DNA from 2 places in the Sphingobium sp. 22B genome. Region 1 is predicted to be linked to the other one. Evidence: riboswitches for the same ligand, from Rfam matches in the RefSeq annotation. Region 1 holds a riboswitch; the other holds the start of a gene.
What was found. A riboswitch is a leader RNA that binds a small molecule or an ion and turns the genes downstream of it on or off. The one in region 1 is predicted to bind cobalamin.
Positions count from the first base shown of each region.

Region 2: another riboswitch for cobalamin. It lies ahead of A0J57_RS21805 (TonB-dependent siderophore receptor); the one in region 1 lies ahead of A0J57_RS03520 (HoxN/HupN/NixA family nickel/cobalt transporter).

Region 1 covers NZ_LTAB01000002.1:115,297-124,605, forward strand. Annotated here, with positions in the region: gene A0J57_RS03505 (efflux RND transporter permease subunit) at 1-2,435, opposite strand, end outside; gene A0J57_RS03515 (LysR substrate-binding domain-containing protein) at 2,831-3,724, shown strand; cobalamin riboswitch at 3,817-4,046, shown strand; gene A0J57_RS03520 (HoxN/HupN/NixA family nickel/cobalt transporter) at 4,200-5,291, shown strand; gene cobW (cobalamin biosynthesis protein CobW) at 5,288-6,328, shown strand; gene cobN (cobaltochelatase subunit CobN) at 6,328-9,309, shown strand, end outside.
Region 2 covers NZ_LTAB01000035.1:11,324-20,632, forward strand. Annotated here, with positions in the region: gene A0J57_RS21795 (iron ABC transporter permease) at 1-280, opposite strand, end outside; gene A0J57_RS21800 (ABC transporter substrate-binding protein) at 376-1,236, shown strand; gene A0J57_RS21805 (TonB-dependent siderophore receptor) at 1,244-3,058, opposite strand; cobalamin riboswitch at 3,228-3,443, opposite strand; gene A0J57_RS21810 (threonine/serine dehydratase) at 3,529-4,512, shown strand; gene A0J57_RS21815 (molybdenum cofactor guanylyltransferase) at 4,512-5,063, shown strand; gene cobA (uroporphyrinogen-III C-methyltransferase) at 5,054-5,836, opposite strand; gene A0J57_RS21825 (nitrate reductase) at 5,823-8,441, opposite strand; gene nirD (nitrite reductase small subunit NirD) at 8,483-8,818, opposite strand; gene nirB (nitrite reductase large subunit NirB) at 8,824-9,309, opposite strand, start outside.

The sequences.
Region 1 (9,309 bases):
GAGGCGCTTGCCGCGCTGCCCGACACCGGCACATTGCTAAGGTCGCTCATGGAGCCCACCAGATATTCCGGCGCCTGCGCCACGACCGGATATTGCACGCCGTTTTCCGGGTTCACGAAGAAGACGGGCGCGGTCTGCGACGTGCCTGCAAGCTGGCTTGCCAGGCTGGTCGTCACGTCCCGCTCCGACAGGCCATATTGCCCGACGCGCGAGCGGTCGACCTCGACATCGAGCTGCGGCGAGCGCGCCGGCTGCTGGATGCGGGCGTCGGCCAGTCCCGAAATGGTGGCCATCTTCGCCAGCAGCTTCTGCGCATAGGCGCGATTGCCGGCGGCGTTCTTGCCCGCGATCTGCACGTCGATGGGCGCGGGCGCGCCGAAGTTCAGGATCTGGCTGGTGATGTCGGCCGGCAGGAAGGCGAAGCCGGTGCCGGGGAAGCGGCGCGGCAGCTCCCGCCGCAGGGTGGCGACGATCTCGTCCGTCGGCCGATGACCTCTGGTCAGCGCGATCAGCATGTCGCCATCCTGCGGGCCGATGGTGCCGCTATTATTGTAGATGGCGTTGATGCCGCTGACCGGCAGGCCGATATTGTCCGTGATGGAGGCGAGTTCCTTCGCGGGGATCAGTGAGCGGACTTCCCGCGCGATGCGGTCGAAGCGGGCGGCGCTGTCTTCGATCCGGGCGCCCACCGGCACGCGCACATGCATCGCGATCTGCCCTGAATCGACCGAGGGGAAGAAGTTGCTGCCCAGCATCGGCAACAGCCCGAAGGACAGCAGAACGACGGCCATGAAGCCGAGCAGGAAGGGCTTGCGCGCATTAAGCGCCCGGTGCAGCAGCCCGACATAGCCGCGCCTTATCCTTTCGAAGCGCCGTTCGAACCCGCGCTGGAAGCGGACCAGCGGATTGCGCGAGGCAGGCGCCCCGGCCATATGCGCGTCGCCCTGTTCGACATGGGGCCGCAGCAGATACATGGCCATGGTCGGCACCAGCGTCCGCGACAGGATGAAGGATGCGATCATCGCGAACACGACGGAAAGCGCCATCGGCACGAACAGGAATCCGGCGACCCCCGGCAGGAAGAACATCGGCACGAACACGATGCAGATGCACAGCAGCGACACGAAGGCGGGCGTCACGATCTGCGCCGCGCCGTCCAGTATCGCCTCGATCACGCCCTTGCCCTGCTCCAGATGCCAGTTGATATTCTCTATGGTCACGGTGGCGTCGTCGACCAATATGCCGACCGCCAGCGCCAGCCCGCCCAGCGTCATGACGTTCAGCGTCTGGCCGAAGGCTGCAAGCGCCGCGACCGCCGCCAGGATCGCAAGCGGGATCGACAGCGCGATGATCACCGTCGAGCGCCAGGAGCCCAGGAACAGCAGGATCATCAGGGACGTCAGCGCCGCCGCGATGGCGCCTTCGTGAATGACGCCTTCCACCGCCGCCTTCACGAACAGCGACTGGTCGCCGATGGGCAATATCTTCAGGCTGTCCGGCAGGCCCGCCGCGATCTGGGGCAGCTTTTCCTTGACGCCGTCCACGATCGCCAGGGTGGAGGTGGCGCCGTTCTTGAGGATGGTCAGCAGCACGGACCGGCTGCCCTCGACATGCACGATATTCTGCTGCGGCCCGCTGCCGTCGCGGACATGCGCGACATCGCGCATCGTGATGGTCGCGCCGTTGACCACCTTGACGGGCAAGTCGTTCAGCGCCTCTATGGAGGAAGGCGCATTGTTCAGCTTCACGCTGTACTGGGTTTCCCCGATCTTGACGAAACCGGCCGGATTGATCTGGTTCTGCGCGGCGATCGCCGCACCCACATCCTGCGCCGACAGCCCCTTGGACTGAAGCGCCAGCGGATTGAGGTCGATCTGCACCTGCCGCTGCTTGCCGCCCGAGGGGAAAGGCATGGCAAGGCCGGGGACCGTGATCAGCGGCGGGCGGACCTGGTTCATCCCCATGTCGAACAGCTGCTGTTCCGACAGCCCCTTGCCCGACAGGGCGAGCTGGAGGATCGGCACGGTCGACGCGCTGTAATTCAGGACAAGCGGCGGCGTGATCCCCGGCGGCATCTGGCGCAACACGGTCTGCGACACCGACGTCACCTGCGCGGTCGCGGTGCGGATGTCGGCGCCCGGCTGGAAATAGATTTTGATGATGCCGATGCCCTGAAGCGACTGGCTCTCGATATGTTCGATGTCGTTGACCGTGGTGGTCAGCACGCGCTCATAGGGATTGACGATGCGGTTGGCCATGTCCTCCGGCGACAGGCCCGCATATTGCCAGGCGACCGCTACCACGGGAATGCGGATATTGGGAAAGATGTCGACCGGCGTTCGCGCCGCCGCCAGCACCCCCGCGATCGCGATCAGGATCGCCATCACGATGAAGGTGAGCGGACGATGCAGGGCAACCTTGACGATACCGATCATTCACGACTCCACGGATGCGCCGCCGGATGATCCCCGCCGCACATGACGATACAACCTCTCCAGATATTTTCGCCGCCTGATACCAGAGACGAAGCGCGCCAGGAAATGCGCATATCGTTTGCCGCATTTCCGGCCGTCGCCAGAAAGGCGGCCAGCGCGGAAATGCTCCAGGACGCGTGGGGGCTTCGTTCGGGGCGAGGCGAATTTCTACACATCCTAGAATGCGACGGCATCCCCGGCCATGGCGGAGTGCTGCGGCAATGAGGGGGCATAGCCCGCGCATCTCCGCCGGCCAGCCGGGAGACGCCGCCACATTCGAAGCCGCCCATGCGCCCTTGGACATTCTGCGTCTAATATATAATATGGCATGATCGATATGTTGAGCGACATGATCCATGGACCTTCGCCATCTCCGCTATTTTCTGTGCGTCGCTGAGGAGATGCATTTCGGCCGCGCCGCGCTGCGCCTCGGCATATCGCAGCCGCCGCTCAGCCAGCAGATCCGTGCTCTGGAGGAGGAACTGGGCGTCCGCCTGTTCGACCGCACCAGCCGCAGGGTGCGACTGACGGAGGCGGGCCGGCTGTTCGAGCCTGAAGCGCGCCGGACCCTTGCCCAGGCGGACCGCGCCGCACAGATCGCGCGCATGGCCCAAAGGGCGGAGATCGGGCGGCTGGGGCTGGGCTTCACCACTTCCGGCCCCTTCGTGCCTCCGGTGGCGCGGGCGCTCTACCGCTTCCGCCAGACCTATCCCGATGTCGAACTGATCCTGCGCGAACAAGGGCGCGACGAGCAGGTGGAGAGTGTGGCGAGCCGTCAGCTCGACCTTGGCATCGTGCGTAATTTCGAGGCGCCGGCGCTGCCCGAAGGCATGCTGTCCCGATGCCTGCTCAAGGAAGAGATGGTGCTGGCCCTGCGCGCCGATCATCCGCTGGCGCTGCGCCCTGCCCCGCCGCGCATCGCTGACCTCTCCGACGAGCCGCTGGTGCTCTATGGCGCGCCCAATGGGACGGGGTTCACGGAGCATTTCCAGGCCCTGTGCGCGGAAGCAGGGTTCGTCCCGAAAATCTCGCATGAAGCCCGCAGCCTCGCGACCCTGCTGGGCCTTGTCGCGGCCGGCTTCGGCCCCACGGTGATCGCCGGGTCGATGGCGCGGCTGCATGTCGACAATGTGATCAACCGCCCGTTCGACGTGCCGGTCATGAGCGCGCTCTGGCTGATCCATCATGAGGATCTGTCACCGACCGGCCGGGCCTTTCTGAAGACCCTGCTGGAAGAACGTCATTTGTAGGAGTTAATTCACGAAACATCTTCTGCTCAAGCCTCCTCTTCCCATTCCCCTTTCCAGCCTCTATGCATGGCCGCCGAAGGGTGGTTTCGACCGACCTTCATGATCGCGCCGGTGCCCTCCCAAGGGGCTTAATAGGGAATGCGGTGATGAATCCGCGGCTGTCCCTGCAACTGTAAGCGGCGAGCGAGACGCATAGCGATCCCCCGGAAGCGCCGGAGGATCAGCCACTGGGCCGGACGCTAAATCATGCGAGGCCTGGGAAGGCCATGCGCCAAGCTATGACCCGCGAGCCAGGAAACCTGCCTGCGTCTGGTCGCTCTTGCCTTGGTCCAGGGGATGGCCACGGCACGGTCCTCCGTCTGAGCGACGCTTCACGCAGCGGGAGCTGCTGTCGGCATGCCGGGCGCAAGAGCGTCCGTCCGGCATGAAGGCGGCTCCCGTCCGGTTTCGCAGACGCAGACGGGGTATCGACCCTATGAGCATATCGACCCATGAGCCGGAATCGCCCGGGGCGCCGGCCAGCCGTCTTCGCCGCCGCGCGACCGGCATGTTCGCCGGGCTCATCGCCGCCAATCTGACGGCCTGGATCGCGGCCTTCACGATCTTCGCGGGCGATCCGGTCATGCTGGGCACGGCGTTGCTGGCCTGGAGCCTGGGCCTCCGCCATGCCGTGGATGCCGATCATATCGCCGCCATCGACAATGTGACCCGCAAGCTGATGCAGGACGGCCAGCGGCCCCTGACCGTCGGCTTCTGGTTCGCCATCGGCCATAGCGGCATCGTCCTGATCGCCGCCGTCGCCATCGCTGTCGCCGCCAATGCGCTGAGCCGGGTGGAAGCGGCGGGAGCCATCGGCGGCACCATCGCGACAATGGTGTCGGCGACCTTCCTCTTCGCCATCGCGGCGATGAACCTGATCATCCTCCGATCAGTTCTCAGGACGTTCAACCATGTTCGAAAGGGTGGAGCCTATGTCGATGAAGATATGGACATATTGCTCGGCAACCGGGGTTTGCTCGCACGCCTCTTCCGCCCGCTTTTCCGGCTGGTGACGCGAAGCTGGCACATGGCTCCGCTCGGCTTCCTCTTCGGCCTGGGCTTCGATACCGCAACCGAAGTCGCCATTCTGGGCCTGTCCGCCGGTCAGGCCGCCAGCGGCCTTTCGGTTGCGACCGTCCTCATCTTTCCCCTGCTCTTCGCGGCGGGCATGGCGCTGATCGACACGGCGGACGGTGCCCTGATGATGGGCGCCTATCAGTGGGCGTTCGTGAAGCCGATCCGCAAGCTCTATTACAATATCACCATCACGCTGGTGTCGGCGCTGGTCGCGCTGCTCATCGGCGGGATCGAGGCAGCGGCCCTGCTGGGCGACAAGCTCGGCCTCAGCGGCGGCGTCTGGACCCTTGCCGCCGACCTTGGCGAGCATTTCAACAGCCTCGGCTTCATCATCATCGGCCTGTTCGCCGCCTGCTGGCTGCTGAGCTGGGCCATCTATCGCTGGAAAGGCTTCGACGAGATCGAAGTCGCTCCCATCCCCAGCCACCAACCGCAAGGAAATCCCGCATGAAAAAGGTTCCCGCCACCGTCATCACCGGCTTTCTCGGCGCCGGCAAGACCACGCTGATCCGTCACCTCATCGAACATGCGGGCGGCTGCCGCCTCGCCCTCATCATCAACGAATTCGGGGACGTGGGCGTCGACGGCGCGCTGGTGCGGGGCTGCGGCGACGAAGCCTGCCCGGACGAGGACATCATCGAACTGGCCAATGGCTGCATCTGCTGCACCGTGGCCGACGATTTCCTGCCGACCATGCAAAAGCTGCTCGACCGGCCCACCCCGCCCGATCACATCATCATCGAGACCAGCGGCCTTGCCCTGCCCAAGCCGCTGGTGAAGGCCTTCCAATGGCCCGACATCCGCACGCGCGCCACGGTCGACGGAGTGATCGCCCTGATCGACGCCGACGCGCTGGCGGCGGGTCGCTTCGCCCATGACGAGGCGGCGCTCGCCGCCGCCCGCGCGGCCGACCCGACGCTGGATCATGACAGCCCCATCGAGGAACTGTTCGAGGACCAGCTTGCCTGCGCCGACCTTGTCCTGCTCAACAAGACCGATCTGGTCGCCGTGGACCGGCTGGCCGTGCTGGAGCGGGAACTGGCCCAGGAAATCCGCCCCGGCGTCCGCATCCTCCGCACGGCGAGGGGAGAGATCGATCCGGCCATATTGCTCGGCCTTGGCGCCGGGGTGGAGGACGGGATCGATGCCCGTCCCTCGCACCATGACGATGGGGAGGATCACGACCATGACGATTTCGAGAGCTTCATCGTCGACCTGGGCGAACTTTCCGGTCCGGAGCCGCTGTTGGCGGCGCTGGCGGAGAGCATCGCCGTGCATGACATCCTGCGGGTGAAGGGCTTCCTCGCCATAGAAGGGCGCCCCGCCCGCCTCGTGCTGCAAGCCGTCGGCCCCCGCATCCAGCATCATTATGACCGGCACTGGCAGGCCGACGAACCGCGCCACTCCCGTCTGGTGGTGATCGGCCAGAGCGGCATGGACCGCGCCGCCATAGAGGCCGCGCTCGGCGCGCAGATGGCCTCTGCCTGATGCATCTGCTGACCGCCACGCCCGGCACCGTCTCCAACGGCGACGAAGCCATCGACCTCGGCCAGTCGTCGGGCGACATCGTGCTGCTGACCGTGGCGGACAGCGAACTTGCCTGTTTCGCGAGCGCGGCCCATGTTCTGGGGCAGGAACTGGGCAGGGCGGCGCCCGAAATCCGGCTGGCCAATCTCCTCCAGCTCAAGCACCCCTATTCCGTCGATCTGTATGTCGAAAAGGTCGTCGCCCACGCCAAATTCGTCTGCGTCATCCTGCTGGGCGGCAAGAGCTATTGGCCCTATGGCATTGATGAGATTGCAAATATCGCCCGGAAAAAGGGCATAGCCTTTGCGGCGATTGCCGATGGGCGAGAAGATGACCCCGCGTTGCGCGCCGCATCGACCGTCGCGGCGGAGAGCTGCGATCTCCTGCGCGACTATCTGCGGCAGGGCGGCATTGCCAACGCCATCGCCTTCCTGCGCAACGCCGCCCGCCTTGCCGGCTTCGACGCGGGCGTTCCCGATGCGCCCGTTCCGGTGGCCGACGCCGGCCTCTATTTGCCCGGCGTCGATCGACCCACGCTGGATCAGGTCAGGAGCGGATGGAAGGCAGGGCAGCCGACGGCCCTCTTCCTCTTCTACCGCGCGCTGCTGATCGCGGGCACGCTGGAAGCCGTGGACCGCATGGTCGCGGGATTGGAGACGGCGGGCCTCAACGTCCTTCCCGTCCATGTGCGCGCCTTGCGCGAACCTTTCGCCCGGGACTTCCTGCAAGGGCTGATGGCGGAGGCGCCGCCGGACGTCATCCTCAACGCCACCGCCTTTGCCGCCAGCGCGCCGGGCGAGCCGCGCACGCCCTCCATCCTCGAACAGGCGGATTGCGCGATCCTCCAGACGATCTTCGCCAGCGCCGAACAGAGCGCCTGGGAGTCGAGTGCCCGCGGGCTTGGCCCCCGCGACCTCGCCATGCATGTCGCGCTGCCGGAGTTGGACGGCCGCCTCTTCACCCGCGCGGTCGCCTTCAAGGCCGCGGCACGGTTCGATGCCCGCACGGAATGCAGCATCGTCGTGCCCCAGATACTGGAAGATCGTGTCAGCTTCGTATCCCAACTTACTGCAAATTGGGCTAAACTTCGTAGAACGCGAGTGGAGGAACGTCAGGTCGCGCTCATCCTCGCCAACTATCCCAACAGGGATGGCCGCATCGGCAATGGCGTCGGCCTCGATACGCCCGCCAGTGCCGCCGCCATTCTGAAGGCCCTGGCGGAAGCAGGCTACGGAACGGATGATGCGCCCACCGACGGCGCCGCGCTGATGCAGCGCATGACAGGTGGCATCACCAATGCCGCGCCGGACCGTCCGGGTGAAATCACCCTCTCGCTCCAGGCCTACGACGCAGCCTTCGCCACGCTGCCCCAGACGGTCCGCGAAGCCGTCCGGTGCCGTTGGGGCGCGCCCGAAACCGATCCTTTCTTCCGCGATGGCGCCTTCCATCTGCCGGTGCACCGCTTCGGCCGGATCGCGGTCGCCGTGCAGCCGTCGCGCGGTTATCATGTCGATCCCAAGAGCAGCTATCACGACCCGGCGCTGCCCCCGCCCCATGCCTATCTCGCCTTCCATATCTGGCTGGCCGGCGATTTCGGCGCCCATGCCGTCGTCCATGTCGGCAAGCACGGCAATCTCGAATGGCTGCCGGGCAAGGCGATCGCGCTGTCCGAAAACTGCTTTCCGGAAATCTGCGCCGGGCCGATCCCGCAAATCTATCCGTTCATCGTCAACGATCCCGGCGAAGGCACCCAGGCCAAGCGCCGCATCGGCGCCTGCATCGTCGACCATCTGACGCCGCCATTGACCCGCGCCGAGAGCTACGGCCCGCTCAAGGAGCTGGAGGCTCTGGTCGACGAATATTATCTCGCCGCCGGCATGGACCCACGCCGGCTGGAAACGCTGCGCAAGGACATTCTGGCCCTCGCCGCCTCGCAAGGGCTGGACAAGGATTCAGGCGCGCAGGGAAGCGGAGACGAGGCTTTAGCAGCGATCGACAACTATCTGTGCGAACTCAAGGAAATGCAGATACGCGACGGGCTGCACGTCTTCACGCAAAGCCCGAAGGGTTCCCTTCGCCGCGACCTGCTCATTTCCCTTGCCCGCTGCCCAAGGGGTATGGACGATGCCGGCCAGCAGTCCCTGCTCCGTGCGCTGGCGGATGATCTGGGGCTGGATTTCGACCCGCTCGACTGCACGATGGGCGCGCCCTGGGCCGGACCCCGGCCGGAAGCGCTGCAAAGCCTGACAGGAGCACCTTGGCGCAGCACGGGCGACACGGTGGAACGGCTGGAACTTCACGCCATCCGCCTGCTCGATGAGCTGGAACATCGTCATTCCCGCGCGGGCGGGGATGACGGCAGTTGCCGGAAAGGCGCTCCCGGTCCACGGAGCGCTGCGGTTCTCAAGGCTATCGAAACCGATCTCGCCCCACGCGTCGACGGCTGCGGAGAGGCCGAAAAAGCCGCACTCCTCAAAGCCCTCAACGGCGATTTCGTCGCCCCGGGCCCTTCCGGAGCGCCCACCAGGGGTCGCCCCGACGTCCTCCCCACCGGGCGCAATTTCTATTCGGTCGACACCAGGGCCGTGCCCACGGTGGCGGCATGGAATCTCGGGCAGCGCTCCGCCGATCTCATCGTGCAGGACTATCTCCAGCGCGAGGGCGACTATCCCCGCGCCATCGCCCTTTCCGCCTGGGGCACCGCCAATATGCGGACCGGCGGCGACGACATAGCGCAGGCGCTGGCCCTGATGGGCGTCCGGCCCCGCTGGGACTGGGCTTCGGGCCGGGTCATCGGTTTCGAAGTCATGAAGATCGCGGAACTGAACCGCCCCCGCGTCGACGTCACCTTCCGCGTGTCCGGCTTCTTCCGCGACGCCTTCCCGGAACAGATCGACCTGATCGACAGCGCCGCCCGCGCCGTCATGGCGCTGGACGAGCCG
Region 2 (9,309 bases), on a different contig from region 1:
CCCCCAGGACCGAAGGTTCGGCCAGCGGATTGCGCAGATAGCCCTGAAGCGCCGCGCCCGCCAGCCCGAGCATCGCGCCGACGATCAGGCCAAGCAGCATGCGGGGCAGGCGCAGGTCGAGAAGGATGGCGCGGGCGATGTCATCGCCGCCGCCGCCGAGGACGGCGAAGATGCGCGCCGGGGAGAGCGGAACCGCGCCAAGAGTGAGGGAAGCAAGGGCGGCCAGCAGCGCCAGCGCCGTCAGCGTGGGGATCAGCAGCGGATGGTGCCGGGCGCTCATGGCTTGCGCGTCCTTCCCTGCTTGCTACAGCGTGCCGTGCTCCTGCGAAGGCGGGAGCACGTTGGTTTGTTGAGGCACGATCCGGGAGCAGCAGCGTGCGGTGCAGAATGATCCTTACAACGTTCTGCGCCCTGGCCCTGACCGGCGCGGCGCCCGCCCAACCCCGGCGCATCGTGTCGCTCAACACCTGCGCCGACCAATATGTGCTCGCTCTGGCGGACCCGGCGCAGATCGCCGCGCTCAGCCCCTATGGGCACGACCCGGAACTGTCGGCGGCGGTCGGCAGGGCCCGCGCCTTCCGCACCCTCAAGCGCCCGGCGGAGGAAGTGCTGGCGATCCGCCCCGACCTGCTGATCGGCTTTCCTTCCGGCGGCAGCGTCGTCGGCGCGCCGCCGGGCCAGTGGCGGACCCTGCGGCTGGCGAGCGCGGACAGCTATGCCATGATCCTGACGCAGATCCGGCAGGTGGCGGCGGCGGTCGGCCATCCCGAACGGGGCGAAGCGATGATCGCCCGGATGAACCGCGACCTGGCCGCCCTGCCCCCGCCGAAGCGTCGTGGGGTTGCGGCCTATTATCAGCGGCGCGGCTATATGACCGGCACCGGCACGCTGGTCGACGACCTGATGCAGCGGGTGGGCCTGATCAATCTGGCCCGCAGGCTGGGCAAGCCGGCGCTGTCGCAACTGTCGCTGGAGGAGATGATCGCCGCCCGTCCGGACTGGCTGATCGTGGAGACCGGCAGCGAGAAGGTGGTCGATCAGGGGACGGAAATGCTGCACCACCCCATACTGCGCGCCATCCCGCGCATCCGCGTGCCGCAGGCGTGGACGGTGTGCGGCGGCCCCGCCTATGTCGAGGCGGCGCGGGGCATCGCAGCGCAGCTTGACGGCGCTGCGCGCAAGGGCACGGCGCAGCGCAAGGGCGCGGCGCGGGTGAACGCCGCGCCGCGCCACTAGGCTATTTTCAGAAGCGCGCACGCACGCCGCCGAAGGCCGACCGGCCGTAGGTGCCATAGCCATGGACCGTGGCGTATTTCTCATCGGTCAGATTGTCGATGCGGCCGTAGATCTCCAGATTTTCCCGGATCGGGAAGGATGCCCGCACGTCCGTCACGGCATAGCCGTCCAGCCGGATCGCGTTGGTCGCATCGTTGAAGCTGTCGCCCACCATCGTTACGGTCGCGCCGGTCGACAGGCCGAAGGGCCAGACATAGTCCGCCGAAACGCTGACCGCATCGGCGGCGCGGCGCGGGAGCCGGGCGTCGGTATTGCGGTCGCGCGCATCGACATAGCTGTAGGCGGCGGTGACGGTCAGCGCATCGACAGGCTTCAGGGCCAGCATCGCCTCCACCCCCTTGGCGCGGGTGCGGTCGAGATTATTGTAACCGCCGTAAAGACCGATCGAATAATCATAGTTGATCTGGTCTTTGGTGTCGCGGCGGAAAGCCGTGACGGAGAGGATCGCCCGGTCGCCGTCCAGCCTTTGGTCGAAGCCGATGTCGTAGCTTTTCGACCGCTCCGGGCGCAGGCCCGCATTGCCGACGTCGGCGCCGTAAAGCTGGTAGAGCGAGGGGGCCTTGAACCCCTCCCCATAGCTCATGCGGATATTGGTCGCGCCGGCGTTGGGCGTGTAGTTCGCATTGGCGCCGAAGGTGGTCGCGCCGCCGAACTGGCTGTGATCGTCATGCCGCGCGCCGGCGGTCAGCGACAGGCCGGCGACCGGCTTCACGATGGCCAGCGCATAGACGCTGTCCATATCGGCCCGGTGGCTTTCGGTCGAGCCGAAGCCGGAGAAGTCGTAGTCGGGCCGTTCATGTTCATAGCCGAAGACCAGCTTGGCCTGATCGACCGGCTGATAAACACCCTCATATTCGAAGCGCAGATTGGTGCCCGAATAGCCATAAGGGCCGAATGCGGATGTATAGTCGCGGTCCATGCGGAACCAGGTCACGGCCGCCCGGTTGGTGAGCCTGCCGTCGAACAGCGACAGGTTCAGACCGGCATAGCCGACATATTGATCGGATTTCGAGCTGTCGGCGGTGCTGTCCACCACGCCGTTGTCGGTATCCAGATCGGCATGGATATAATAGCCGCGCAGGTCGAGGCTGAGCGTATCGGTAAAGGCCAGCTTGAGCTTGGCATTGGCGGCGATATTCTCATACCCGTCCTTTTCCGTGCCGCTGGCGGCGGAGGAAATGCCGTCGGTGTTGAAATAGGCGATGCCGAGGCCGCCCGAAGCGATGCCGCTGCCGCCCGAAACATCCGCCTTGGCGTTCAGCGTATTGCTGTAACCGTAATCGACCGAGGCATTGCCCGCGAAACCGGCGGCAGGCGTGCCGGTCATGATGTTGACGACGCCGCCTATGGCCTGGCTGCCATAGGCGATGGAGTTGGACCCCCTCAAAATTTCGATTCGCCGGATATTGCCGGTCAGCAGATTGCCGAAGTCGTACATGTCACCGATGCCGCTGGTGTCGTTGACCTTGACCCCGTCGATCAGCACCAGCGTCTGCGTCGTTTCCGCCCCGCGCAACGAAACCCCGGTCACGCCGCCAAGGCTGCCGCTGCGGTTGAAGCGCACCCCCGGCGTGGTGGCCAGCAGGTCGACGACGCTGACGCTCTGGCGGGTGCGGATGGTGTCGGCGTCGATGACGGTGACTGCCTGGCCGACCTCGTCGCGCGGCTGTTCGATGCCCAGCGCGGTGACGATGATCTCATCCTCCGCCAGGGCGGGAGCCGCCGCGAGCAAGGCGGCGATGGAAATGGAAATCCTCAACATGTCTATATTCCCCCTGAGCGCCGGTGCAACATGGCTCAGGGCGTCCGCTCGCGCGGCCGGACGGGGGAAATGGCCGGCGCTCGCGCCCTCCCCCCGCACCGATGCGGCCCTGCGCCGCTTCGTCGCTCAGACGGAGAACACCGTGCCATGGCCATACCCTGGACCAAGGCAAGAGCGACCATGCGCCGGCAGGTCTCCTGGCTCGCGGGTCAATGCGGCGATGCACGCCTTCCCGGACTTGCGTCCAGTGGCCGGCCCCTGGGCCGAAGTGCATCGCGCTCACCGCTTACAGTTGCAGGGACAGCCGCGGAATAGGACGGTTTCCCGTCCGCACCGCATTCCCGTTTTCAGCCCCCTTCGGGGCACCGGCGCGATCTTCTTTTTGCGCGCGAAGGCATTGCCCCGCCCGCGTCCCGCGCCATAAGGGAAAGCGGCGGCCATGCCAAGAGGCAGCCATGGAAGGAGATTACATGCCGTTCGCCATCAGCCCCGCCGATGTCGAGGATGCGGCGCGGGTCATCGCCCCTGCCGCCATCCGCACGCCGCTGCTGGAAAATGCGGCGCTCAACGCCCGCTGCGGCCGGTGCGTGCTGGTGAAGTTCGAAGGCGCGCAGCACAGCGGATCGTTCAAGTTCCGCGGCGCCTACAACCGGCTGGCCCGCCTGGACGCGGCGGAGCGGAAGGCGGGGGTCGTCGCCTGGTCTTCGGGCAATCATGCGCAGGGCGTTGCCCTTGCGGCGCGGTTGCTGGGCATGGCGGCGACGATCGTGATGCCGGCCGACGCGCCCGCGATCAAGACGGCGAATACGCGGGCGCTGGGCGCCGATGTCGTGCTCTATGACCGCTTCACCCAAAGCCGGGAGGAAATCGCCACGAGGCTGGCGAACGAACGGGGCGCGGTGCTGGTGCCGTCCTTCGACGATCCCTTCATCATGGCCGGCCAGGGCACGATCGGGCTGGAGATCATGGAACAGGCCGCCGAAGCAGGGGCGGAGATCGGCCAGATCCTCGTCAATTGCGGCGGCGGCGGCATGGTGTCGGGAATTGCGACCGCCGTGAAGGCGCGCCAGCCCGGCGTCGCGATCCTGGCGGTGGAGCCGGAAGCGTTCGACGACACGGCGCGCTCGCTGGCGAGCGGCGTGCGGGAAAGCGTATCGCCCGATGCGCGGTCGATCTGCGACGCCCTGCTGTCTCCCGCGCCGGGGGCGCTGACCTTTCCCATCAACCGGGCCTATCTGTCGGGCGGCCTTGCGGTGAGCGACGATCAGGTGCGCGACGCGATGCGCTTTGCCTTTTCGGCGCTCAAGCTGGTGGTGGAGCCGGGCGGGGCCGCGTCGCTGGCGGCGATGCTGGCCGGGCTGGCTCCGGATGCCGACGGGGCGAGCGTCGTGGTGATCTCCGGCAGCAATGTCGATCCCGACAGCTATGCCCGGATCATCGCGGGCGGCGCATGATGCGGCTGATGGGGGCGGTTCTGGCCGGCGGGCGGTCCAGCCGGTTCGGCAGCGACAAGGCGCGGGCGATGCTGGATGGGCGCAGCCTGCTGGAGCATGCGGTGGCGGCGTTGGGGCGGCAGGTCGAAACCGTGGCGGTCTGCGGCCGGCAGGTGGAGGGGATGATCGGGCTGGCGGATCGGCCGGCTGCGGACATGGGGCCGCTGGGGGGCTTGAACGCGGCGCTGCATCATGCGCGGGCGCAGGGTTATGACGCGGTGCTGACGACCGGATGCGACGTGCCCGCCTATCCGGACGGGCTGGCGGAGGCGTTGATCGGACAGGGAGCCGCCATCCTCAAGGGGCAGCAGCTGATCGGCTTCTGGCCTGCTTCCCTGGCTGGCGAGTTGGACGCGCATCTGGCGGAGGAGAATAACCGGTCGATCCGTGGCTGGCTGGAGCGGGTGGGCGCGCGGATCGTGGAGCGGCCGGAGTTCGTGCTGCCCAACATCAACCGGCCGGAGGATCTGGAGAGACTCACCCGGCCGGGTCGAGACGGTCGTCAGGCGTGAAGGCCAACATGCGCGGCGAGGTCGGCAGGCGCATGCGTCCCGGCCACCGCCTCCCCGATCAGCAGCAGGGTCGGGTCGTCGTCGCTGATCGTCCGCACCAGAAAGGCGAGCGCCGACAGCTTGCCGCGGATCAGGCGTTCATTGGGCAGGGAGACGTTGACCGCCACCATCACCGGCGTTTCGGGATCGCGTCCGGCGGCGATCAGGCAGCGGCCGATCTCGCCCGCCGCCGCGCGGCCCATATAGATGCCGAGCGTGCCGTCCGGACGGGCCAGCGCTTCCCAGTCGAGCCGCAGCGGCTCGCCCGCCTTCAGATGCGCGGTCACCAGCGTCAATCCCCGCGCCACGCCGCGCAGGGTGAGCGAGGCATGGCCGCTCGCCGCCGCCGCGCTGGCCGTGGTGACGCCGGGGCAGATGCGCACGGCAACGCCCGCCTCCGCCAGATGGGCCATCTCCTCCGCCGAGCGGCCGAAGACCGAGGGGTCGCCGCCCTTGAGGCGGACGACGCGGCGGCCCGCCCTGGCGGCCGCGAGCAGCAGGTCGTTGATGCTGCCCTGCGCCTTCGAATGGCGGCCCGAACGCTTGCCGACGCTGACCCGCTCGACGCCTGGGGGGATGAGGTCGATCACGCCCGGCCCGACCAGCGCGTCGTGGAAGACGACGTCCGCCGCCGCGATCAGCCTTTCGGCCTTGCGGGTGAGCAGGTCCGGATCGCCCGGCCCCGCGCCGACCAGCCAGACCTGTCCGGGGGCGATAAGATCATTCGGCTGCATGAAGCGTCTCCTGCATGTTTTGGGCAAGGATGTTGGCGAGCGCGGGCCGGCACGATCCGCAATTGGTGCCCGCGCCCAGCGCCCTGCCGATGGCGGGCACATCGACCAGTTGCCGTTCGCGGATCGCGGCGACGATCTGGTTGAGGCCGATGTCGAAGCAGACGCAGACGGTCGCGCCCTTGTCTCCAGCGGCGCCCGGTCCCCGCGCCGCGAGGACGGAGCCGCCCACCCCCTCTGCCTGCAACTGGCCGATCAGCCAGTCGCGCGAGGGCAGCAGGCCGCTGCGCGTCACGAACAGCACGCCGTTCAGCCTGCCTTCGCCGATGGTCGCGATGCGGCGGGTGCCGCGCGATGCGTCCATCGCCTCGACGCGGTCGCCCTTCGGAAGAAAGACGTCGAGGCGGGCGGGGTCGCCATTGCCGGCGATTTCGTAGAGCGCGCCGCCCGGCACGGCGATCCGGGTGGACCAGAGGCAGGGCAGCTTCACCGGCTGCCCGATCCCTTCCCGATCGCGCAGGATGAGGAAACCGCTCCACTCGGTCGCGACCTTCCCGATGCTGGCCGGGGTGGATTTGAAGCCGGGCTGGCCCGAATGGGGATCGACCAGCGGACGCGGGAGCAGGCCGGTGCGCCCGCCGCTGGACGTCTGGTCCGTCCAGTGGATCGGGGTGAAGATTTCGCCGCGCCGCTGGCCTTCGTTCAGGCTGACGCGGAAGATGCTGTTGCCCTGCGCCGTCTCGACGCGAGCAAGGTCGCGGTCGGCAATCCCCAGCGCCGCCGCGTCCCGCGGGTGGATTTCCACCAGCGGCTCTTCGCGATGGCGGGCGAGTTTAGGGGACAGGCCGGTGCGGCTCATCGTGTGCCACTGGTCGCGATAACGGCCGGTGTTGAGCGTCATCGGCCACTGTTTCAGCGGCTCCTGCATGTCCATCTGCTTCGTCAGGACCAGCCGCGCCCGGCCGTCCGGCGTCGGGAAGCGGCCGTCGGCAAAGGGCGTGCCGCCCCAGCGGAACGGCTCCATGGCGTCATAGGCATCATTGCCGATGGCGGCCCAGGCGCGCAGGTTGAGCACCCGCTGCCCATCATTGCCATAAGCGGTGAGCCGCGCATGTTCGCGCCAGATGTCGGCGGGCCGATCATAGGCGAAGGCATTGCGCCACCCCATGCGGCGCGCGACCTCCTTGACGATCCACCAGTCCGGCTTCGCCTCTCCGGGCAGCGGCAGGAAGGGACGCTGGCGGCTGATCGTGCGGTCCGAATTGGTGACGGTGCCGTCCTTTTCCCCCCAGCCGGCGGCGGGCAGGCGGACATGGGCATGCGTGCTGCTGTCGGTGTCGGCCATGATGTCCGACACGACGAGGAAGGGGATCGCCTCCAGCGCCTCGCGCACGCGGCCCGCGTCGGGCATGGAGACGGCGGGGTTGGTCGCCATGATCCAGAGCGCCTTGATCCGGCCTTCGTTGATGGCGCGGAACAGGTCGACGGCTTTCAGGCCCGGCTTGGTGGCCATGGCGGGGGCGGCCCAGAAGCGGCCCACCCGCTCTACATTTTCCGGCGCGAAATCCATATGGGCGGCAAGGCTGGAGGCAAGGCCGCCGACCTCCCGACCGCCCATGGCGTTGGGCTGGCCGGTGATCGAGAAGGGCGCCGCGCCCGGCTTGCCGATGCGGCCGGTGGCGAGGTGGACGTTGATGATCGCGTTCACCTGATCGGTGCCGCGGATCGACTGGTTGATGCCCTGGCTGAACAGCGTCACCGTGCGCGGCGTGGCGGCGAACAGCGTGTAGAACTGCTCCAGCAGCGCGGGCGCGACGTCGCAGGTCTTCGCGGTCGTCCAGAGATCGTGCCCGGTGCGGACATGTTCCCAGAAACCCTCGGGCGCGCTGACATGATCGGCGAGGAAGGCCGGATCGGTGAGCCCCTGCTGCGCTATCCAGGCCAGCAGGCCGTTCATCAGGGCAACGTCGGTGCCGGGCTTCACCGGCAGATGCAGGTCCGCGCCTTCGCAGCTTTCGGTGCGGCGCGGATCGATGACGACCAGCTTCGTCCCGCGCGCGGCGCGGGCCGCCTGGATGCGCTGGTAGACGATCGGGTGGCACCATGCGGTGTTGGAGCCGACCAGCACGATCAGGTCCGCTTCGTCCAGATCGTCATAGGTCGCGGGCACCACATCCTCGCCAAAGGCGCGATTGTGCCCGGCGACCGCGCTCGACATGCAGAGGCGGCTGTTGGTGTCGATGTTCGCCGAACCGATAAAGCCCTTCATCAGCTTGTTGGCGACATAATAATCCTCGGTCATGAGCTGGCCGGAGACGTAGAAGGCCACGCTGTCGGGACCGTGGCGGTCGATGGTTTCGCGGAATTTCCGCGCTACCAGGTCCAGCGCCTTGTCCCAGCTTGCGCGCCTGTTGCCGATCATCGGGTGCAGCAGGCGGCCGGTCAGGCCCACCGTCTCGCCCAGATGCGTGCCCTTGGAACAGAGGCGGCCGGCATTGGCGGGATGCGCCTCATCGCCCTTGATTTCGGCCGAGCGAGGCCCGGTCGGCGTGGCCGAAATGCCGCAGCCGACGCCGCAATAGGCGCAGGTGGTGCGGACATTTGTCATAGCCCCTCCCTTGAAAGGGAGGGGAGAAAGGAGATTGGCCTTCATGCAGCCGCCTTGAGCGAGGCCGGGCGGGCGATGAGGATGCGGCCGCCCTCCTGCTTGACCGCGACGGTCGGGGTGCAGCCCTCGTCATTGCCCTGCGCTTCACCCGTCTTGAGCGCGATGTTCCAATTGTGCAGCGGGCAGGCGACGCTGTGGCCGTGAACGATGCCCTGACTCAGCGGGCCTTTCTTGTGCGGGCATTCGTTGACCAGCGCGAAGACTTGGTCGTCGCCGGTGCGGAAGACAGCGATTTCCTTCTGCCCGGCAATCCGCACCGTGCGGGCGCCGCGCTGGGGAATGTCGGCCAGCGTTCCGATGTCGATCCAGTCGGTCATGTCGTTCACTCCGCAGCGATGGCGCCAAAGGGCATTGGGGATTCGAGGGGCTGGTGCAGTTCGCTGTCCGCACCGGCTGCGCGCTGCGCCCAGGGATCATCCTGGGAGAAGCTCTGCGAATAGAGGAAGCGGCTGCGGAGCGCCTCGCGGCCTGCTTCGTCCTCGACGATCCGCTGTTTCACATAGTCGACGCCGACGCGCTCTATCCACGGCGCGGTGCGCTCCAGATAGCGGGCTTCCTCGCGGTAGAGCTGGATGAAGGCGGCGCAATGATCGAGCGCCTCCTGCTCGGTCGAAACCTTGCACAGCAGGTCGGTGGCGCGGACATGGATGCCGCCATTGCCGCCGACATGCAGTTCATAGCCCGAGTCGACGCAGACCACGCCGAAATCCTTGATCGTTGCTTCGGCGCAGTTGCGGGGGCAGCCCGACGCCGCGATCTTGAACTTGTGGGGCATCCACGATCCCCAGGTCATCCGCTCGATCCTGAC